DNA from 3 places in the Burkholderia cepacia complex sp. TUM26381 genome. Region 2 is predicted to be linked to each of the others. Evidence: predicted binding sites of a transcription regulator. Region 2 holds the regulator's gene; each other region holds the start of a gene.
What was found. Region 2 encodes LexA, which represses DNA repair genes until DNA is damaged. Its sites were predicted from a motif close to ACTGTATNNNNATACAGT; they were not measured.

Region 1 (6,258 bases), 1.3 Mb from region 2:
GCAACTGACGGGGCACGGGCTCGGATAGCGGCATGCTGGAGGTTGAGGCCGAAGAGGAAAACCCACGGATTTTAGCATATTGGGTATTTGAGACAGTTTGACGCGACGGCGGGTATTCCCGCCTGTCCGGAAACGGTTGCATTGCAGCAATATCGCGCGTCACGCGCGCGACCGGCCGCTCAATCGTCGATCGGGAAATCGTCGCCCACTTTCAGCAACTTCACGATGGTCGCGCTCGAGAAGCCGCGCGCGGCGAGAAAGCGTGCCTGCTTCGCACGCTCGGCCGGCGTTTGCGGCAGTGCACCGAATTTCTTGCGCCAGACCGCCTGCGCACGCACCCATTCGGTCTCGCGCAGCTGCGCGTTCACTTCCTCGACGAGCGTGTCGCCGACTGCATGACGCTTCAGCTCGCTGACGATCCGCGCGACGCCGACACGCGATGCGCGGCGATGCACGAGGCTCTCGGCAAAGCGCGCGTCGGACAGCCAGCCTTCCTTTTCCAGCGCATCGAGCACCGGTTCGACGGATTCGTCTTCGCCGACGTAAGGCGCGAGCTTGCGCGCGAGTTCCGCACGACTGTATTCACGCCTCGACAGATAGCCGAGCGCGCGGCCCTTCAACGAGCGTTGCGGTTTTGACGACTTGCGTTCGGTGGCGCCCGGCGTGTCGCCTGATGACGCACTGGAAGAAGCGCCGGACGCACGGCGCGTGCGGCGTGGATGCTGGCTGCTGCGTGTGTAGACGTCTTCCCTTGCCGGCGCCGACGCGTCGGCGGCGCGATCGCCCGGGAAGCGGACACCGGACACGCGACGGCGGGAGCGGTCGTGTGCGTCGAACGATTCGCCGTCGTCGAACGGGTCGTCCGGCGCGGCAATCTCAAACGAAACGAGGGCATCATCGGATGCCCTCGTCGCGGTGCGGTTCGCGGCATGGCTGCCTGCAACCCGCCGGCCGGCGCCCGAGGATCCGGCTCGCCGGCCAGAGCGACCCGCCGCTTCGGGCGCGTCGCTCTCTTCCGGCTCGCCAGCCTGACCTCGGCGCGCAACCATCACTCTTCTTCGTCCATCGCCTCGGCTTCGTGGCTCACGCCATCGGGCATGCTGACGACACCGAGCGATTCGCGGATGCGGTTCTCGATCTCGCGTGCGATTTCCGGATTTTCGCGCAGGAATTCACGCGCGTTGTCCTTGCCCTGGCCGATCTTCTCGCCGTTATAGCTGTACCAGGCGCCCGCCTTGTCGACGATCTTCGCCTGCACGCCGAGATCGATGATCTCGCCCTGGCGCGAAATGCCTTCGCCATACAGGATGTCGAAGATCGCTTCGCGGAACGGCGGCGATACCTTGTTCTTGACGACCTTCACACGGGTTTCGTTGCCGATCACCTCGTCGTTCTTCTTGATCGAGCCGATCCGGCGGATGTCGAGACGCACCGACGAGTAGAACTTCAGCGCGTTGCCGCCCGTCGTGGTTTCCGGGTTGCCGAACATCACGCCGATCTTCATCCGGATCTGGTTGATGAAGATCACGAGGCAGTTCGTGCGCTTGATCGTGCCGGTCAGCTTGCGCAGCGCCTGCGACATCAGGCGGGCCTGCAGACCCGGCAGCGAATCGCCCATCTCGCCTTCGATTTCGGCCTTCGGCACGAGCGCCGCGACCGAGTCGATGACAATCATGTCGATCGAGCCCGAGCGCACCAGCGCGTCGGTGATTTCAAGCGCCTGCTCGCCGGTGTCCGGCTGCGAGATCAGCAGCTCCGGCACGTTCACGCCGAGCTTCGCGGCATATTGAACGTCGAGCGCGTGCTCGGCGTCGATGAACGCTGCGGTGCCGCCCAGCTTCTGCAGTTCGGCGATGACCTGCAGCGTGAGCGTGGTTTTACCCGACGATTCCGGACCGTAGATCTCGACGACCCGGCCACGCGGCAGGCCGCCGACGCCTAGTGCGATATCAAGACCCAGCGAGCCCGTGGAGACGACCTGGATATTCTCGGCCGCCTCGCCGTCGCCCATGCGCATGATCGACCCTTTGCCGAACTGCTTCTCGATCTGCGCGAGTGCGGCCGCCAGCGCCTTGCTCTTCTCGGCGGTCATCCCGGAGCCCTTCTTGCTATCTTCCATGAATCGTCCTTTGCTATGATGAGCAGCGTCTGTTAGAGGCGCGCCCGCTTTCAAGCGCCGCCGAATGCAGACACTGTATAAAAAAACAGTAGTTTATGCAAGCCCGCAATTCAGGGCGTTGTACACGAATAACTCCGGAGACAGCCGCGTCGGCGCGAATGCCCCGCCGGCCATCGGTCAGCAACATGCGAATCCTCATCGCCGAAGATGACAGCATACTCGCGGACGGACTCACCCGGTCACTCCGCCAATCGGGCTATGCGGTCGACCACGTGAAGAGCGGCGTCGATGCCGATACGGCGCTGTCGATGCAGACTTTCGACCTGCTGATCCTCGATCTCGGGCTGCCGAAAATGTCCGGGCTCGACGTGCTCAAGCGCCTGCGCGCGCGCAATTCCAACCTCCCCGTGCTGATCCTGACCGCCGCCGACAGCGTCGACGAACGCGTGAAGGGGCTCGACCTCGGCGCCGACGACTACATGGCCAAGCCGTTCGCGCTCAACGAGCTCGAGGCGCGCGTGCGCGCGCTGACCCGGCGCGGCGCGGGCGGCGGCCCGACCGTCGTGCGGCACGGCTCGCTCGCATTCGACCAGGTCGGCCGCATCGCGTATGCGAACGATCACGTGCTCGATCTCTCCGCGCGCGAACTCGGCCTGCTCGAAGTGCTGCTGCAGCGGATCGGCCGGCTCGTGTCGAAGGAGCAGCTCGTCGATCACCTGTGCGAATGGGGCGAGGAAGTCAGCAACAACGCGATCGAAGTCTACGTGCACCGGCTGCGCAAGAAGATCGAGCCGAGCGGTGTGCGGATCTCGACCGTGCGCGGCCTCGGCTATTGCCTCGAGAAGGTCGCGCCCGCCGCGCCGGCCGACGCGACAGCGCCCCAGCCCGCGGTGGCCGGCACGCCGCTGCGCTGACACCGGGCGTCGCCGCGATGGCCACGCCGGCCCACTCCCGCCCCCCGACCGGCGCACCGTCGTCGGCCGCCGACGAAGCGCGCGACGCGCGCTACGAGAACCCGTTCGCGCCGCCCGACGAAACCGAATCGCCCGAGGCACCGCGCCCGCGCTCGCTGTTCGGCGAAATCCTCGACTGGATGCTCGCGCCGCTGCTGCTGCTGTGGCCGATGAGCATCGCCGTCACCTACCTCGTCGCGAAGACGATCGCGAACAGCCCGTTCGACCGCGCGCTCGAAACCAACGCGTACGTGCTCGCCCGGCAGATCCATCCGGTGAACGGCGTCGCCGAGCTGACGCTGCCGGAGCAGACGCGCGACTTCCTGCGCGCGGACAACGTCGACAGCGTTTACTTCCAGGTGCTCGGCACGCGCGGCGAACTGGTCGCGGGCGAAGCCGACATGCCGCTGCCGCGCGACGAGGACCGCCCGCCGCCGGGCGTCGTCGTGTTCCGCGACGACCTGCTGCGCGGCAACGACGTGCGCGTCGCGTATACGACGGTCGCACTGCCGCAATCGGGCGGCACGCAGCCCGTGCTCGTGCAAGTCGGCGAAACGCTCGACAAGCGCAACGCGCTCGCGAACGACATCATCAAGGGCGTGATCCTGCCGCAGTTCGTGATCCTGCCGCTCGCGATCCTGCTCGTGTGGTTCGGGCTGTCGCGCGGGCTCGCGCCGCTCAACGCGCTGCAGGCGCACATCCGCGCGCGGCGGCCCGACGACCTGTCGCCCGTCGAGGCGCAGCGCGCGCCGCCCGAGATCGAGCCGCTCGTCACGTCGTTCAACGACCTGCTCGCGCGTCTCGAACAGAACATGGCGCTGCAGAAGCGCTTCATCGCCGACGCCGCGCACCAGATGAAAACGCCGCTCGCGGGCCTGCGCACGCAGGCCGAGTTCGCGCTGCGCCACCCGGTCCCGCCGGACGTGCAGCGCTCGCTCGAACAGATCGCGACCAGTTCCGAGCAGGCCGCGCGGCTCGTCACGCAATTGCTGGCGCTCGCGCGTGCCGAGAACCGCGCGAGCGGGCTCACGTTCGAACCGGTCGAGATCGCCGCGCTTGCACGGCGCGCGGTGCGCGACTGGGTGCAGGCCGCGCTCGCGAAGCGGATGGATCTCGGCTACGAGGGGCCGCCCGACGACGCACCGCTCGACGTCGACGGCAATCCGGTGATGCTGCGCGAAATGCTCGGCAACCTGATCGACAACGCGATCCGCTACACGCCCGAAGGCGGCCGCATCACCGTGCGCGTGCATGCCGACCCGGCGGCGCGGTTCGTGCATCTCGAAGTCGAGGATACGGGCCCCGGCATCCCGGCCGCCGAACGCGAGCGCGTCGTCGAGCGCTTCTACCGGATCCTCGGCCGCGAAGGCGACGGCAGCGGCCTCGGGCTCGCGATCGTGCGCGAGATCGCCACACAGCACGGCGGCACGCTGACGCTCGACGATCACGTCTACCAGCGCACGCCGCGCCTTGCCGGCACGCTCGTGCGCGTCAGCCTGCCGCTGACCGGTACGGCCCCGGATTAACCCTGACTCACGTGTCCGCGGCCCGGCGCAATTGCGTCGAAACCGGCAATTTACCGGGTGTTCACGGCATGATCGACACCAGAAGCAGCCGATTCGGCGCGGGTTAACGCGCAGTCGTTTTGTACGCGCGAGTCAGTCCGCCGTAAGTTTCCATGCCAATAATCGTCGACAGGCCCGCCCACCCAAGGCGGCCGCACATCTATATCAAGGGACTTGGAGACGATTCATGGCAACGTTAGGCGGGCAAATTTCGCACTCGCCGATGACGGGCGAAGAGAAGAAGGTGATCTTCGCGTCGTCGCTCGGCACCGTGTTCGAGTGGTACGACTTTTACCTGGCCGGTTCACTCGCGGCCTACATCAGCAAGAGTTTCTTTTCCGGCGTCAATCCGACCGCCGCGTTCATCTTCACGCTGCTCGGTTTTGCCGCCGGCTTCGCGGTGCGGCCGTTCGGCGCGATCGTGTTCGGCCGGCTCGGCGACATGGTCGGCCGCAAGCACACATTCCTCGTGACGATCGTGATCATGGGCGTCTCGACGTTCGTGGTCGGCTTCCTGCCCGGCTACGCGTCGATCGGCATCGCCGCGCCGGTGATCTTCATCGCGATGCGGCTGCTGCAGGGCCTCGCGCTCGGCGGCGAGTACGGCGGCGCGGCGACCTACGTCGCCGAACATGCGCCGGCGAACCGTCGCGGCTTCTATACCGCATGGATCCAGACGACCGCCACGCTCGGCCTGTTCCTGTCGCTGCTCGTGATCCTCGGCGTGCGTACGTTCATCGGCGAGGAAGCATTCGGCAGCTGGGGCTGGCGCGTGCCGTTCGTCGCGTCGATCCTGCTGCTCGCGGTGTCGGTGTGGATCCGGATGCAGCTGAACGAATCGCCGGTGTTCCTGCGCATCAAGGCGGAAGGCAAGACGTCGAAGGCGCCGCTGACCGAAGCGTTCGGCCAGTGGAAGAACCTGAAGATCGTGATCCTCGCGCTCGTCGGCCTGACGGCCGGCCAGGCCGTCGTGTGGTACACGGGCCAGTTCTACGCGCTGTTCTTCCTCACGCAGACGCTGAAGGTCGACGGTGCCAGCGCGAACATCCTGATCGCGATCGCCCTGCTGATCGGCACGCCGTTCTTCCTGTTCTTCGGTTCGCTGTCGGACAAGATCGGCCGCAAGCCGATCATCCTCGCGGGCTGCCTGATCGCGGCGCTGACGTACTTTCCGCTGTTCAAGGCGCTCACGCACTACGCGAACCCGCAGCTCGAGCTCGCGACGCAGAAGGCGCCGATCACGGTCGTCGCCGACCCGGCCACCTGCTCGTTCCAGTTCAACCCGGTGGGCACGTCGAAGTTCACCAGCTCGTGCGACATCGCGAAGAGCGCGCTCTCGAAGGCCGGCCTGAACTACGAGAACGTCGCGGCGCCGGCCGGCACGCAGGCCGAGATCAAGGTCGGCGACACGGTGATCCAGACCTACGACGGCAAGGCGACCGACGCGAAGGCGCAGGGCGCGGCGTTCGACAAGACGCTCGCGTCGACGCTGAAGGGAGCCGGCTACCCGGCGAAGGCTGATCCGGCGCAACTCAACTGGCCAATGACGATCGTGATCCTGACGATCCTCGTGATCTACGTGACGATGGTCTACGGCCCGATCGCGGCGATGCTGGTCGAG
Region 2 (6,258 bases):
GACAGCTCGGACGGATAGCGCTGCGCGAGCCAGTCGAGCTGCACGAGCTTCAGCAATTCGTGCACCTTGTCGCGAATCACGGCTTCCGACGGCCGCTCGCGGCGCGGCTTCACGCGCAGCCCGAACGCGACGTTCTCGAATACGGTCATGTGACGGAACAGCGCGTAGTGCTGGAACACGAAGCCGACCTGGCGGTCGCGCGCGCCGACCGACGCGACGTCGAGCCCTTGCAACACGACCTGGCCGGCGTCCGCGTGCTCGAGGCCCGCGATCACGCGCAGCAGCGTGGTCTTGCCGCAGCCGGACGGCCCGAGCAGCGCGACCAGCTCTCCCGGCGGAAAATCGAGCGACACGTTGTCGAGCGCGGTGAAATCGCCGAAGCGCTTCTGAAGGTTACGGACGGTGATACCCATTCTGGTTGCCTCTTTACGATTTCGACGAAACGGCGGCGACGGGGCCGGCATGTGCGGGAACGGCGTCACGCGCGCCGGCCAGTTCGGCGGCGAGGTGACGCTCGGCGATCAGCTTCAGCGCGAGCGTGACGAGCGCGAGCAGCGCCAGCACCGACGCCACCGCGAATGCGGCCGCGAAGTTGTATTCGTTGTACAGGATCTCGACGTGCAGCGGCATCGTGTCGGTCTGGCCGCGGATATGGCCCGACACGACCGACACCGCGCCGAATTCACCCATCGCGCGCGCATTGCACAGGATCACGCCGTACAGCAGGCCCCACTTCACGTTCGGCAGCGTCACGCGGCGGAAGATCTGCCAGCCCGACGCGCCGAGCACGCGCGCGGCTTCTTCCTCGTCGGTGCCTTGCGCCTGCATCAGCGGAATCAGTTCGCGCGCGACGAACGGGAACGTGACGAAGATCGTCGCGAGCACGATGCCCGGCACCGCAAAGATGATCTGCACGTCGTGATCCTGCAGCCACGGCCCGAGCCAGCCCTGCGCGCCGAACAGCAGCACGTACACGAGGCCCGAGATCACCGGCGACACCGAGAACGGCAGGTCGATCAGCGTCGTCAGCAGCGCCTTGCCGCGGAATTCGAACTTCGCGATCGCCCACGACGCGCACACGCCGAACACGAGATTCAGCGGCACCGCGATCACGGCGACGGTCAGCGTCAGCTTGATCGCCGACCACGCATCGGGATCGGCCAGCGATTCGAGATAGAAGCCGACGCCCTTGCGCAGCGCCTCGACGAACACCGCGGCGAGCGGCACGACGAGGAAGAACGCGAGGAACGCCAGCGCGATGCCGGTGAGCAGCCAGCGCACGACGCGCGACTCGCTGACGGGGTCGAGCCGTTTCGCGGCCCGCGCGGCCGGCGACGGGGTTTTCAGCACGACGGTGGCCTCCTGGCTCATTGCTGGCCTCCTGCCGCGACGGCGGTGACGGTGGCGGGCGCGGGGCCGCTGGCGCCCTTGCTCGTGCGGCGCTGCAGATACCACTGCAGCGTATTGATCAGCAGCAGCATCAGGAACGACACGACCAGCATCACGACCGCCAGCGCGGTCGCGCCCGCGTAGTCGTACTGCTCGAGCTTCGTGATGATCAGCAGCGACGTGATCTCGGATTTCATCGGCACGTTGCCGGCAATGAAGATCACCGAGCCATATTCGCCGAGCGCACGCGCGAACGCGAGCGCGAAACCGGTGAGGAGCGCCGGCAGCACGGCCGGCAGCACGACGCGGCGGAACGTCAGCCAGCGCGACGCGCCGAGGCACGCGGCCGCTTCTTCCTGCTCGCGCTCGAAATCCTCGAGCACCGGCTGCACGGTACGCACGACGAACGGCAGCCCGATGAAGGTCAGCGCGACCAGCACGCCGGCCGGCGTGAACGCGATCTTGATGCCGAGCGGCGCGAGATACTGGCCGACCCAGCCATTGGTCGCGTAGACGGCCGCGAGCGAAATGCCGGCGACCGACGTCGGCAGCGCGAACGGCAGGTCGACGATCGCATCGACGAGGCGCTTGAACGGGAACGTGTAGCGCACGAGCACCCACGCGACGAGGAAGCCGAACACGGCGTTGATCAGCGCGCCGCCAAGTGCGGACGTGAACGTCAGCCGGTACGACGCGAGCACGCGCGGCGACGTGACGGCGGTGACGAACTGGTCCCACGACAGCGTCGCGGTCTTCAGGAACGTGGCGGCGAGCGGGATCAGCACCACGAGGCTCAAATAGGCCACCGTGATGCCGAGCGTCACGCCGAAACCGGGCAGCGCGCTCGGCTTGCGAAAGGTGTACGTCGTCATCGGATGCTCTTGCTGGGTCGATGCTGCTCATGGGTCCGACGCAAACGCCGGCGCAGTGAATCGCGCCGGCGGCCAATCGGGGATGCGGCGCGCTGTCGTGGCGCGCCGCTGTCGTTATGGCGTTACTGCGGCTTGTAGATCGAGTCGAACACGCCGCCGTCCGCGAAATGCGTCTTCTGCGCACTCGTCCAGCCGCCGAACGTGTCGTCGACCGTGTACAGCTTCAGCTTCGGGAACTGCTTCGTCAGTTCCGCCGGCACGTTCTTCGAACGCGGCCGGTAGTAGTTGCGCGCCGCGATTTCCTGGCCCTGCGGGCTGTACAGGAAGTTCAGGTACGCGTCGGCCAGCTTGCGCGTGCCCTTCTTGTCGACCACCTTGTCGACCACCGCGACGGGCGGCTCGGCCAGGATGCTCACCGACGGCACGACGATCTCGAACTTGTCGGTACCGAATTCCTTCACCGACAGGAATGCCTCGTTCTCCCATGCGATCAGCACGTCGCCGATCCCGCGCTGCACGAAGCTCGTCGTCGCGCCTCGCGCGCCCGAATCGAGCACGCCTGCGTTCTTGTAGAGCTTCGTGACGAATTCCTTGGCCGTCTGCTCGTTGCCGCCCGGCTTGTGCACCGCGTACGCCCATGCGGCCAGGTAGTTCCAGCGCGCGCCGCCCGACGTCTTCGGGTTCGGCGTGACGATCGAGATGCCCGGCTTGGTCAGGTCGTCCCAGTCCTTGATCCCTTTCGGGTTGCCCTTGCGCACCAGGAACACGATCGTCGACGTGTACGGCGACGCGTTGTCGGGCAGGCGCTTCTGCCAGTCCTTGTTGACGAGCCCCTTGTTCGCGAGCGCGTCGATGTCATACGCGAGCGCCAGCGTGACGACGTCTGCCTGCAGGCCGTCGAGCACCGAACGCGCCTGCGCGCCCGACCCGCCGTGCGACTGCTTGAAGTTCACGGTCTCGCCCGTCTTCGCCTTCCACTCCTTGCCAAACGCCTGGTTGAAGTCCTGATACAGCTCGCGCGTCGGGTCGTACGACACGTTCAGGAACGTCGTATCGGCCTGGGCATGCGTCGCGACGCCCAGCGCCGCCGCCGCGCCCAGCGCGAGTGTTGCGATCAGGCGGCCCACTCCGCCCACCAGCCCCGTATTGCGCTTCGCCATCCTTGGTTCTCCAGTGTTGTCGGTGTTGCGATGTCGGGCCAGTCTAACGAACGGGTTACATGATTAAAAATAATCGTTCTTCATTTTTTAATACTCAAAAGTGCTAACGCAGACGGGATGGACGGTTGCGGCAGATAAACCGCCGTCCGGACGTCGCGAAATCACGCCGGAACCGGCGTGATCGCGTCGAACCTCACGTAACACTTGAAATTCGCGAAGTACTGTATAAAAATACAGCTCACTGTCTATCCATACAGTTGAGCCATGACCAAACTCACCGCCCGTCAGCAGCAAGTGTTCGACTTGATCCGTCGCGCGATCGAGCGCTCCGGATTCCCGCCCACCCGCGCCGAGATCGCGGCCGAACTGGGTTTCAGCTCGCCAAATGCGGCCGAGGAGCACCTGCGCGCGCTGGCGCGCAAAGGCGTGATCGAGCTGGCGGCCGGCGCGTCGCGCGGCATCCGCCTGCTCGGCATCGAAGATGCCCCGCACCAGTTCACGTTGCCGCACGCCGGCCTGATGCAGTTGTCGCTGCCGCTCGTCGGCCGCGTCGCAGCCGGTAGCCCGATCCTCGCGCAGGAGCACATCTCGCAGCACTACGCATGCGATCCCGCGTTGTTCACGAGCAAGCCCGACTACCTGCTGAAGGTGCGCGGCCTGTCGATGCGCGACGCCGGCATCCTCGATGGCGATCTCCTCGCCGTGCAGAAGCGCACGGAAGCGAAGGATGGCCAGATCATCGTCGCGCGTCTCGGCGACGACGTCACGGTCAAGCGCCTGATGCGCCGGCCGGGCGGTCTCGAGCTGATCGCGGAGAACCCGGATTACGAAAACATCTTCGTCAAGGCCGGCAGCGCCGAATTCGCGCTGGAAGGCATCGCCGTCGGGCTGATCCGCTCGGGCGAACTCTGACATTCCGTCTCGCTGAGGAGAACATCATGGAACGCCTTGCCCGTCTGCTGCCTTTCCGTCAATTCGGCCGCCTGCGTCATCTGCGCGGCCGCACGCCCTGCGCACCGCTGTCCGCGGCCGCGCCCGTGCAAGAAGAAGTCGCAGTCGAACGGCAGGCGTCCCTGCTGCCGTCAGCGCTCCCCGCGTTCGCCCGGGTATCGCTGAACGCCGGCCTGAATCACGCGGAACCCGCGCGTCGCGCACCGGTGCGCGTCTATCACGGCCGGTCGCGCCTGATCATGGTCGGCACGATCGATGCCGTGTGCCGGATGATCGATCGCTGCATCGCGGAGGAACGATCGGCTACGCCGGGCGGTCTCTGATTGCGGAACATCCCCGCACCGGAGGCAACGTGACTGGATCGCCGAGCCGCGCATGGCGACTCAAGCCCCTGCTGATCGTCGCGCTGATCGTCGTCGTCATTGCGGCGATCGGCTATGCGTACGCGTCGCCGTACGTCGCGCTCGGTCGCCTGAAATCGGCGATCGATGCGCGAGATGCGCAGGCGATTAGCGAGTATGTCGATTTTCCGTCGCTACGCATCAGCCTCAAACAGCAGGTCACGGAAGAGTTGATGCGCCGGATCGACGCTGTGAAGAAGAACAACCCGTTTGCGGTGATCGGCGCGCTGATCGGGTCCGCGTTGATCGGCCCGCTGGTCGATGCGTACGCGACCCCGGAGGGCGTGGCCGCGCTGATGAGCGGATTGCCGCCGCGCGGCAATCCGGGCGAGCGCCCGCCTGATTTGTCGAATCTGCCGCAAGGCAATACGCCGGGCGGCGCACCAGCCGCCACGCCGGCCAATCCGGCGCCGGCAAGTGCCGCCGCTGCGAGCAGTAACGCATCCGCTGCGACCGCGTCGTCAGCGGCGCCCGCGCCTGCCACGCCGGCGAGCCCGAGCGAGGCGACGCATCCGCAGCAAACCAGCGCGGGCTACCGGAATATCGAAGAATTCGTCGTGACGTATCAGCGCAGCGCCGACGGCACGCGCTATGCGGCGGTATTCCACCGCTTCGGGCTGTTTTCGTGGAAATTGTCCGCGATCGACCTGCACGCATAACAGGCCGCGCTCGACGCCCGCACCGCTGAAGCGGTGCGGCGCCTGACCGGCACGCATTGCCGACCAGGCAACCATCGCGTCTTTAGATCATTTGCCGTTCGCCGTGGCCGCTTCACGCTCGCGCGCGATTTCGGCTTTCTGCTCTTCCGCCGACGAGCACGCCACCAGAATGCTGCAGTTCACGCGGTCGAGCAGTTGCGTATTGCCCGAGCCCATCCACCATCGCGACAGTCCGCTGCGGCACCGGTGGCCGACAACGACGAGGTCGACCTTCAGTTCCGACGCAAGATTCGCGATTTCGTCGATCGGATAACCGAACGCGAAATGGCCTTCGGCCTGCACGCCACGCTCGCGCAGCCAGTTCACCCCTTCCTCGAGGATTTCGCGCGCGGTTTCCTCGAAGCGGCCGCATGCGACGTCGGTCAGCAAACCTGCACTTTGCGCAATGCTCGAACGCATGTCGACGACCGACAGCAAGTGCGTTTCGGCCTTCAGGTCCATTGCGAGATTAGCGCCGCAGCGCAGTGCCTTGCGCCCTTCGAGCGTGCCGTCGTAACACAGCAAAATCTTGTTGTAGCTAGCCATGAAACCTCCCTATCGCGACAACGAGCCTACGCATTCATCATGGTGCGCCGCAATTCAGGACGCAAGGGATGGAAAACGCTGATTCGCCCCGCGCAGCGCGTGCGCGATGATGCAGTGCACGATCGGTGCGCGCATACATCGCACCGTGCAGGCATGCCCTGAAGAGACGCAGCCGATGCACTAGAATGGCTCGTCCGTACTCCAGCGGGTCATATCGCGCCGGCGGCGTTCGCTTCGGTCA
Region 3 (6,258 bases), 1.5 Mb from region 2:
TGGCCGAACCCGCGTTCGGCGCGAAGGCGGCTGATGAGGCGGTGGCGATGTGACGCGCGCCGGCCGGGGCGCGACTCGTTTGAAATGCAACTAACGGCCAAGTCGCGTCACGGCCGCCAGCACCGCTGCGGTGCATACCCATATGAGCGGGATGTATTTCACTTCCCGCCGATCCTGTGACACCATTTGCCCCTTCCTGCGAGTCGGGGCTTACCCGTATCGCGCCCCATTTCCAGTAAGCAAGAAAGCGAGAAACAGATGAAGCGTCGCAGTCTCCTGAAGGTATTTTCCGTGCTGGCCACCGGCGCAGCGCTGACGCTGTCGGCAGGCGCGCACGCCGAAGACAAGGTGATCAAGGTCGGCACGGTCGCCGGCCCGGATTCGGAAGTGTGGCAGCTCGTGCAGAAGGTCGCGAAGGAGAAGGAAGGCCTGAACGTGAAGGTCATCGAGTTCAACGACTACGTGCAGCCGAACGCGGCGCTCGATTCGGGCGACCTCGACGCGAACAGCTTCCAGCACCAGCCCTACCTGGACAGCCAGGTGAAGCAGCGCGGCTACAAGATCGTCAGCGCGGGGCTGACCTACATCTCGCCGATCGGCGTGTACTCGAAGAAGATCAAGGCGCTGAAGGACCTGCCGCAAGGCGCGAAGCTCGCGGTGCCGAACGATCCGTCGAACGAGAACCGCGCGCTGCTGCTGCTGCAGACGCAAGGCGTGATCAAGCTGAAGGCGGGCGCGGGCACGGGCGGCAACAACGCGACGGTGCTCGACATCGCCGAGAACCCGAAGAAGCTGAAGATCTCCGAACTCGACGCCGCGCAACTGCCGCGCGTGCTGTCGGACGTCGACGCCGCCGTGATCAACACGAACTACGCGCTGGCCGCGAATCTGCAGCCGACCAAGGACGCGATCGCGCTCGAAGCGCTGACGAGCCCGTATGCGAACCTGATCGCCGTGCGCGCGAAGGACAAGGATCAGCCGTGGGTGAAGAAGCTGGTCAAGGCGTACCAGTCGCCGGAAGTGAAGGAATTCATCAAGAAGCAGTTCAAGGGCTCGATGGTCGCGTCGTTCTGAACGCCGCCTACCGGCCGGACCGCTGAACGAAAAGGGCCTGCATCGCGCAGGCCCTTTTTCTTTGGCGCGCGGTATCGATCAGCGCCCGTTCACATCTCGCCGCGCCGCGAGCAGATCGACATGATCTGCTGGATCGCGTAGTTGTCGCGCACGCCCGGCAGCGATTGCACGACGCACTCGTGAAAGCGCCGTTCGCGCGGCAGCAGCATCGCGTTGTTGCGGTACAGCGCGTCGCACGAGCGCTGGATCAGCTGCGCCGCCGCGCCGTTGCGGCTTTCGCGCAGCGCATTGAGCATGCAGTTGTCGTATTGCTCGCTGCCGTCGGTCAGCGCGAATGCCGCACCCGGCAGCGCCAGCGCGACAGTGGCGAATGCGACGGCTCGGATCCCCCGTTTCATCTGCCCTCCGATCGAGTGGATTGGGTCGGCCGACAGCATAACGTAAAGCCACGAGCTCGGCTGACGCGTTGGCACGATGCGTGCCGAAGCCGCCGCCGGACGGGCCTTGCACGCGGTCGCCGGGGGGCGGCGCGTGCTGCGATCCGGCGTGCCGGGCGAAAGCGCGGAGTCAGGCGGTGGTCTGCGGAAATGGTATCCTCGTGCGTTCGCCGCTGCACGCTTTCCCGGAGCGTGCGCGGGCCGATCGCCGGCGTGTCGCACGCGCGGCGGCGCCCGCCCGACGGCGGCGGGAATCCATTATCCAGAACCGACACAATACGGGGGAGACTCACCCATGAAGCGATTCAAGACTTTCGCGATCCGTTCGATCACGGCCGGCGTGGCCGCACTCGCGCTGGCAGGCGCCGCGCAGGCACAGACCGTCAAGGTGCTGTCGATCGTCGATCATCCGGCGCTCGATGCGATCCGCGACGGCGTGCGCGCCGAACTGAAGGCGGAAGGTTACGGCGACGACAAGCTCAAGTGGGAATACCAGAGCGCGCAGGGCAACACGGGCACGGCCGCGCAGATCGCACGCAAGTTCGTCGGCGACAAGCCCGATGTGATCGTCGCAATCGCGACGCCGGCCGCGCAGTCGGTCGTCGCCGCGACGAAGAGCGTGCCGGTCGTCTATTCGGGCGTCACCGATCCGGTTGCCGCGCAGCTCGTGAAGGGCTGGGCCCCGTCGGGTTCCAACGTGACGGGCGTGTCCGACAAGCTGCCGCTCGATCGCCAGGTCGCGCTGATCAAGCGCGTCGTGCCGAATGCGAAGACGGTCGGCATGGTCTACAACCCGGGCGAAGCGAATTCGGTCGTCGTCGTGAAGGAGCTCAAGGAGATCCTCGCGAAGCAGGGCATGACGCTGAAGGAAGCGGCCGCACCGCGTACCGTCGACATCGGCCCGGCCGCGAAGAGCCTGATCGGCAAGGTCGACGTGATCTACACGAACACCGACAACAACGTCGTGTCCGCGTACGAAGCGCTCGTGAAGGTCGCGAACGAAGCGAAGATCCCGCTCGTCGCCGGCGACACCGACAGCGTGAAGCGCGGCGGCATCGCGGCGCTCGGCATCAACTACGGCGACCTCGGCCGCCAGACGGGCAAGGTCGTCGCGCGCATCCTGAAGGGCGAGAAGCCGGGCGCGATCGCGTCGGAGACGAGCAGCAACCTCGAACTGTTCGTGAACACGGGCGCGGCCGCGAAGCAGGGCGTCACGCTGGCACCGGATCTCGTGAAGGAAGCGAAGACGGTCATCAAGTAAGCGGCGCGACCGCCGCGCTTGCAGGCCCGATCCGGGCCTGGACGACATCGCCGGACGGGCGGTTCCCACCCGGAGCCGCCCGTTCGCTTCGCCCGGCCGTACACGTCCGGCCGGGAAGCAACAGGATTTCCCCATCATGTCTCTGTTCTCGTTTCTGGGCGCACTGGAGATCGGCCTGATCTTCAGTCTCGTCGCCCTCGGGGTGCTGATCTCGTTTCGCATCCTCAACTTCCCCGACCTCACCGTCGACGGCAGCTTTCCGCTCGGCGGCGCCGTTGCGGCGACGCTGATCTCGGCCGGCTACGACCCGTTCACGTCGACGCTGATCGCGATCGTCGCGGGCGCGGTGGCCGGCTTCATCACCGGCTGGCTGAACGTGCGCCTGAAGATCATGGATCTGCTCGCCAGTATCCTGATGATGATCGCGCTCTACTCGGTGAACCTGCGGATCATGGGCCGGCCGAACGTGCCGCTGATCACCGAGCCGACGCTGTTCACCGTGCTGCAGCCCGACTGGATGCCCGACTACGTGCTGCGTCCGGCGCTGCTCGCGATCGTCGTCGTGATCGCGAAGCTCGGCCTCGACTGGTTCTTCTCGTCGCAGCTCGGCCTCGCGATGCGCGCGACCGGCGCGAACCCGCGGATGGCGCGTGCGCAAGGCATCGCGACCGGCCGCGCGACGCTCGCCGGGATGGCGCTGTCGAACGCGCTCGTCGCGCTCGCGGGCGCGCTGTTCGCGCAGACGCAGGGCGGCTCGGACATCTCGATGGGGATCGGCACGATCGTGATCGGGCTGGCCGCCGTGATCATCGGCGAGACGCTGCTGCCCGCGCGCCGGCTGGTGCTGACGACGCTCGCGGTCGTGCTCGGCGCGATCGTCTACCGCTTCTTCATCGCGCTCGCGCTGAACAGCGAATTCATCGGCCTGAAGGCGCAGGACCTGAACCTCGTGACGGCCGCGCTCGTCACGATCGCGCTGGTGCTGCCGGCGACGCGCAAGAAGCTGTTCGCGCGCAAGAACGGAGGGGCATGACATGCTGTCCGCACAAGATCTCAAACTCACGTTCAATCCCGGCACGCCGATCGAGACGCGCGCGCTGCGCGGGCTGTCGCTCGAGATTCCCGACGGCCAGTTCGTCGCGGTGATCGGCTCGAACGGCGCCGGCAAGTCGACCTTCCTCAATGCGGTCAGCGGCGATCAGCGCGTCGATTCGGGACGTATCGCGATCGACGGCACGGATGTGACGCGCAAGGCCGCGTGGGACCGCGCGCACCTCGTCGCGCGCGTGTTCCAGGATCCGATGGCCGGCACCTGCGAGGCGCTGACGATCGAGGAGAACATGGCGCTCGCGATGGCGCGCGGCGTGCGGCGCGGTTTCCGTGCCGCGCTCGACCGGCCGTCGCGCGAGCTGTTCCGCGACAAGTTGCGGCTGCTGAACCTTGGCCTCGAGAACCGGCTGACCGACCGGATCGGGCTGCTGTCCGGCGGCCAGCGGCAGGCCGTGAGCCTGTTGATGGCGTCGCTGCGGCCGTCGCGGATCCTGCTGCTCGACGAGCACACGGCCGCGCTCGACCCGAAGACGGCCGCGTTCGTGCTGGAGCTGACCGCGCGCATCGTCGCCGAGAGCAAGCTGACGACGATGATGGTCACGCACAGCATGCGGCAGGCGCTCGACTACGGCGACCGTACGGTAATGCTGCACCAGGGGCAGGTCGTGCTCGACGTGTCGGGCGACGCGCGCAAGGGCCTCGACGTGCCGGACCTGCTGCAGATGTTCGAGAAGGTGCGTCACGAGCAGCTCGACGACGACGCGCTGCTGCTCGGCTGACGGGCGGCAGGCGGGCCGGCGCGGTGCGGGGTGTCGCATCGTGCCGGTTTGACGGCGGGGTGGTGTGCCGGCCCGCCGGGCGACACGATCCGGCCACGCCCGCTCCGGCGCGGCGTAACATGACGGCCGCGCCGGCTTTCCCGTCGTTTTTCCTCTGATGAAAACCGGTTACGCACCGGTGCTGTGCGACGCGGGCGCATTGCCATATACTGTATATCCATACAGTTGTGGGTGGCGTCATGCTCGCATCCTCCATTTCTCCCGAATCCCTTCATCCGTCGCTCTGGCGCGGCTCGCAGCTCGCGCGCGGCGGCCCGCGCACGATCGAGACCGGCTTCGCGCCGCTGTCGGCCGAGCTGCCGGGCGGGGGCTGGCCGGTCGGCGGGCTCGTCGAACTGCTGGCCGCGCAGCCGGGCTGCGGCGAGATGCGGCTGCTCGCGCCCGCGCTTGCCCGCACCGTCAGCGCCCGGCGTCCGCTCGCGCTCGTCGCGCCGCCGCAATCGCCGCATGCAACCGCGCTCGCCAGCCTCGGGGTGCCGGCCGACGCGCTGCTGTGGTTGCGCGCCGGCAGCCGTACGGATGCGCTGTGGGCCGCCGAGCAGGCGCTCAGAACCGGCTGTTGCGGCGCGCTGCTGCTCTGGCAGGACGCGCGGCCCGATGCGCTGCGGCGCCTGCATCTCGCGGCCGCGCGCACGGGCGACACGCTGTTCGTGATGCTGCGCCCGCTGTCGGCCGCGCGGCAGCCGTCGCCCGCGGTGTTGCGCGTCGCGCTGTATCCCGTGCCGGGCGGCGTGTCGCTCGACATCGTCAAGCGTCGCGGGCCCGCGCGCAGCGAGCCGCTCGTGCTCGACCTGCCGTCGCCCATCGTGGAGAGCCGCTATGCGCGTCTTGCTCGGCATCCATCTGCCGCGCCTGCCGCTCGACGTGTGCGCCCCGCCGCCGTCTGACGCAGCGGCCGGCGGCGCGGGCTGCGCGGTGCTCGAGCAGGGTGTCGTGCTGATCGCCGATGCGGCCGCGCAGCGGCAGGGCGTGCGCGCGGGCATGAAGCGCGGCGGCGTGCTCACACTTGCGCCCGAGACGCAGCTCGTCGAACGCGATCCCGCGCGCGAGGCCGATGCGCTGCGCGCGGTCGCGCTCGCGTTGCTGCGATTCTCGCCGTGCGTCGCGCTCGACGACGAAGCCACGCTGCTCGTCGACGTCGGTCCGAGCCTGCGCCTGTTCGGCGGCCTGCCGTCGCTGTGCCGCCAGGTGCGCGCGACGCTCGCGGCGCTCGGCTATGCGGCGCGCCTGTCCGCCGCGCCGACCGGAGGCGGCGCGTGGCTGCTCGCGCGCACGTCGGCGCGGGCGCGCATCCGGCGCCGCGTCGCGCGCACGGCTTCGCTCGTCCGCTCGCTCGACCGGCTGCCCTGCGTGCTGCTGCCCGATGCGCGTCCGTATGCGGGCTGGTTCGACGGCCTCGGCTGCCGCACGCTCGCCGATCTGCGCGGCCTGCCGCGCGCGGGGCTGCAGCGCCGTTGCGGCCCCGCGCTGCTGGCCGCGCTCGATCGCGCGTACGGCGACGCGGTCGAGCCGCTGGCGTGGATGGCGGTGCCGCCCGTGTTCGACGTGCGGCTCGAATTGCCGGAGCGCGTCGAATACGCGGAAGCCGTGCTGTTCG

Region 1: the regulator LexA is predicted to act here: its motif matches at 2,192-2,209, upstream of recA (recombinase RecA).
Region 3: the regulator LexA is predicted to act here: its motif matches at 4,810-4,827, upstream of imuA (translesion DNA synthesis-associated protein ImuA).

Annotation. Positions count from the first base shown of each region.
Region 1 is NZ_CM172006.1:2,994,419-3,000,676, forward strand. It holds gene ACWMMN_RS14075 (DUF2889 domain-containing protein) at 1-34, opposite strand, end outside; gene recX (recombination regulator RecX) at 180-1,049, opposite strand; gene recA (recombinase RecA) at 1,049-2,119, opposite strand; gene ACWMMN_RS14090 (response regulator transcription factor) at 2,305-3,033, shown strand; gene ACWMMN_RS14095 (sensor histidine kinase) at 3,051-4,598, shown strand; gene ACWMMN_RS14100 (MFS transporter) at 4,825-6,258, shown strand, end outside.
Region 2 is NZ_CM172006.1:1,725,349-1,731,606, reverse strand. It holds gene ACWMMN_RS08190 (sulfate/molybdate ABC transporter ATP-binding protein) at 1-413, opposite strand, end outside; gene cysW (sulfate ABC transporter permease subunit CysW) at 427-1,371, opposite strand; gene cysT (sulfate ABC transporter permease subunit CysT) at 1,368-2,261, opposite strand; gene ACWMMN_RS08175 (sulfate ABC transporter substrate-binding protein) at 2,384-3,421, opposite strand; gene lexA (transcriptional repressor LexA) at 3,686-4,333, shown strand; gene ACWMMN_RS08165 (hypothetical protein) at 4,360-4,695, shown strand; gene ACWMMN_RS08160 (DUF2939 domain-containing protein) at 4,725-5,432, shown strand; gene ACWMMN_RS08155 (universal stress protein) at 5,520-6,017, opposite strand.
Region 3 is NZ_CM172006.1:3,205,973-3,212,230, reverse strand. It holds gene ACWMMN_RS15070 (methyl-accepting chemotaxis protein) at 1-53, shown strand, start outside; gene ACWMMN_RS15065 (MetQ/NlpA family ABC transporter substrate-binding protein) at 259-1,074, shown strand; gene ACWMMN_RS15060 (VF_A0006 family four-cysteine protein) at 1,164-1,472, opposite strand; gene ACWMMN_RS15055 (ABC transporter substrate-binding protein) at 1,807-2,772, shown strand; gene ACWMMN_RS15050 (ABC transporter permease) at 2,909-3,805, shown strand; gene ACWMMN_RS15045 (ABC transporter ATP-binding protein) at 3,807-4,601, shown strand; gene imuA (translesion DNA synthesis-associated protein ImuA) at 4,841-5,548, shown strand; gene ACWMMN_RS15035 (Y-family DNA polymerase) at 5,481-6,258, shown strand, end outside.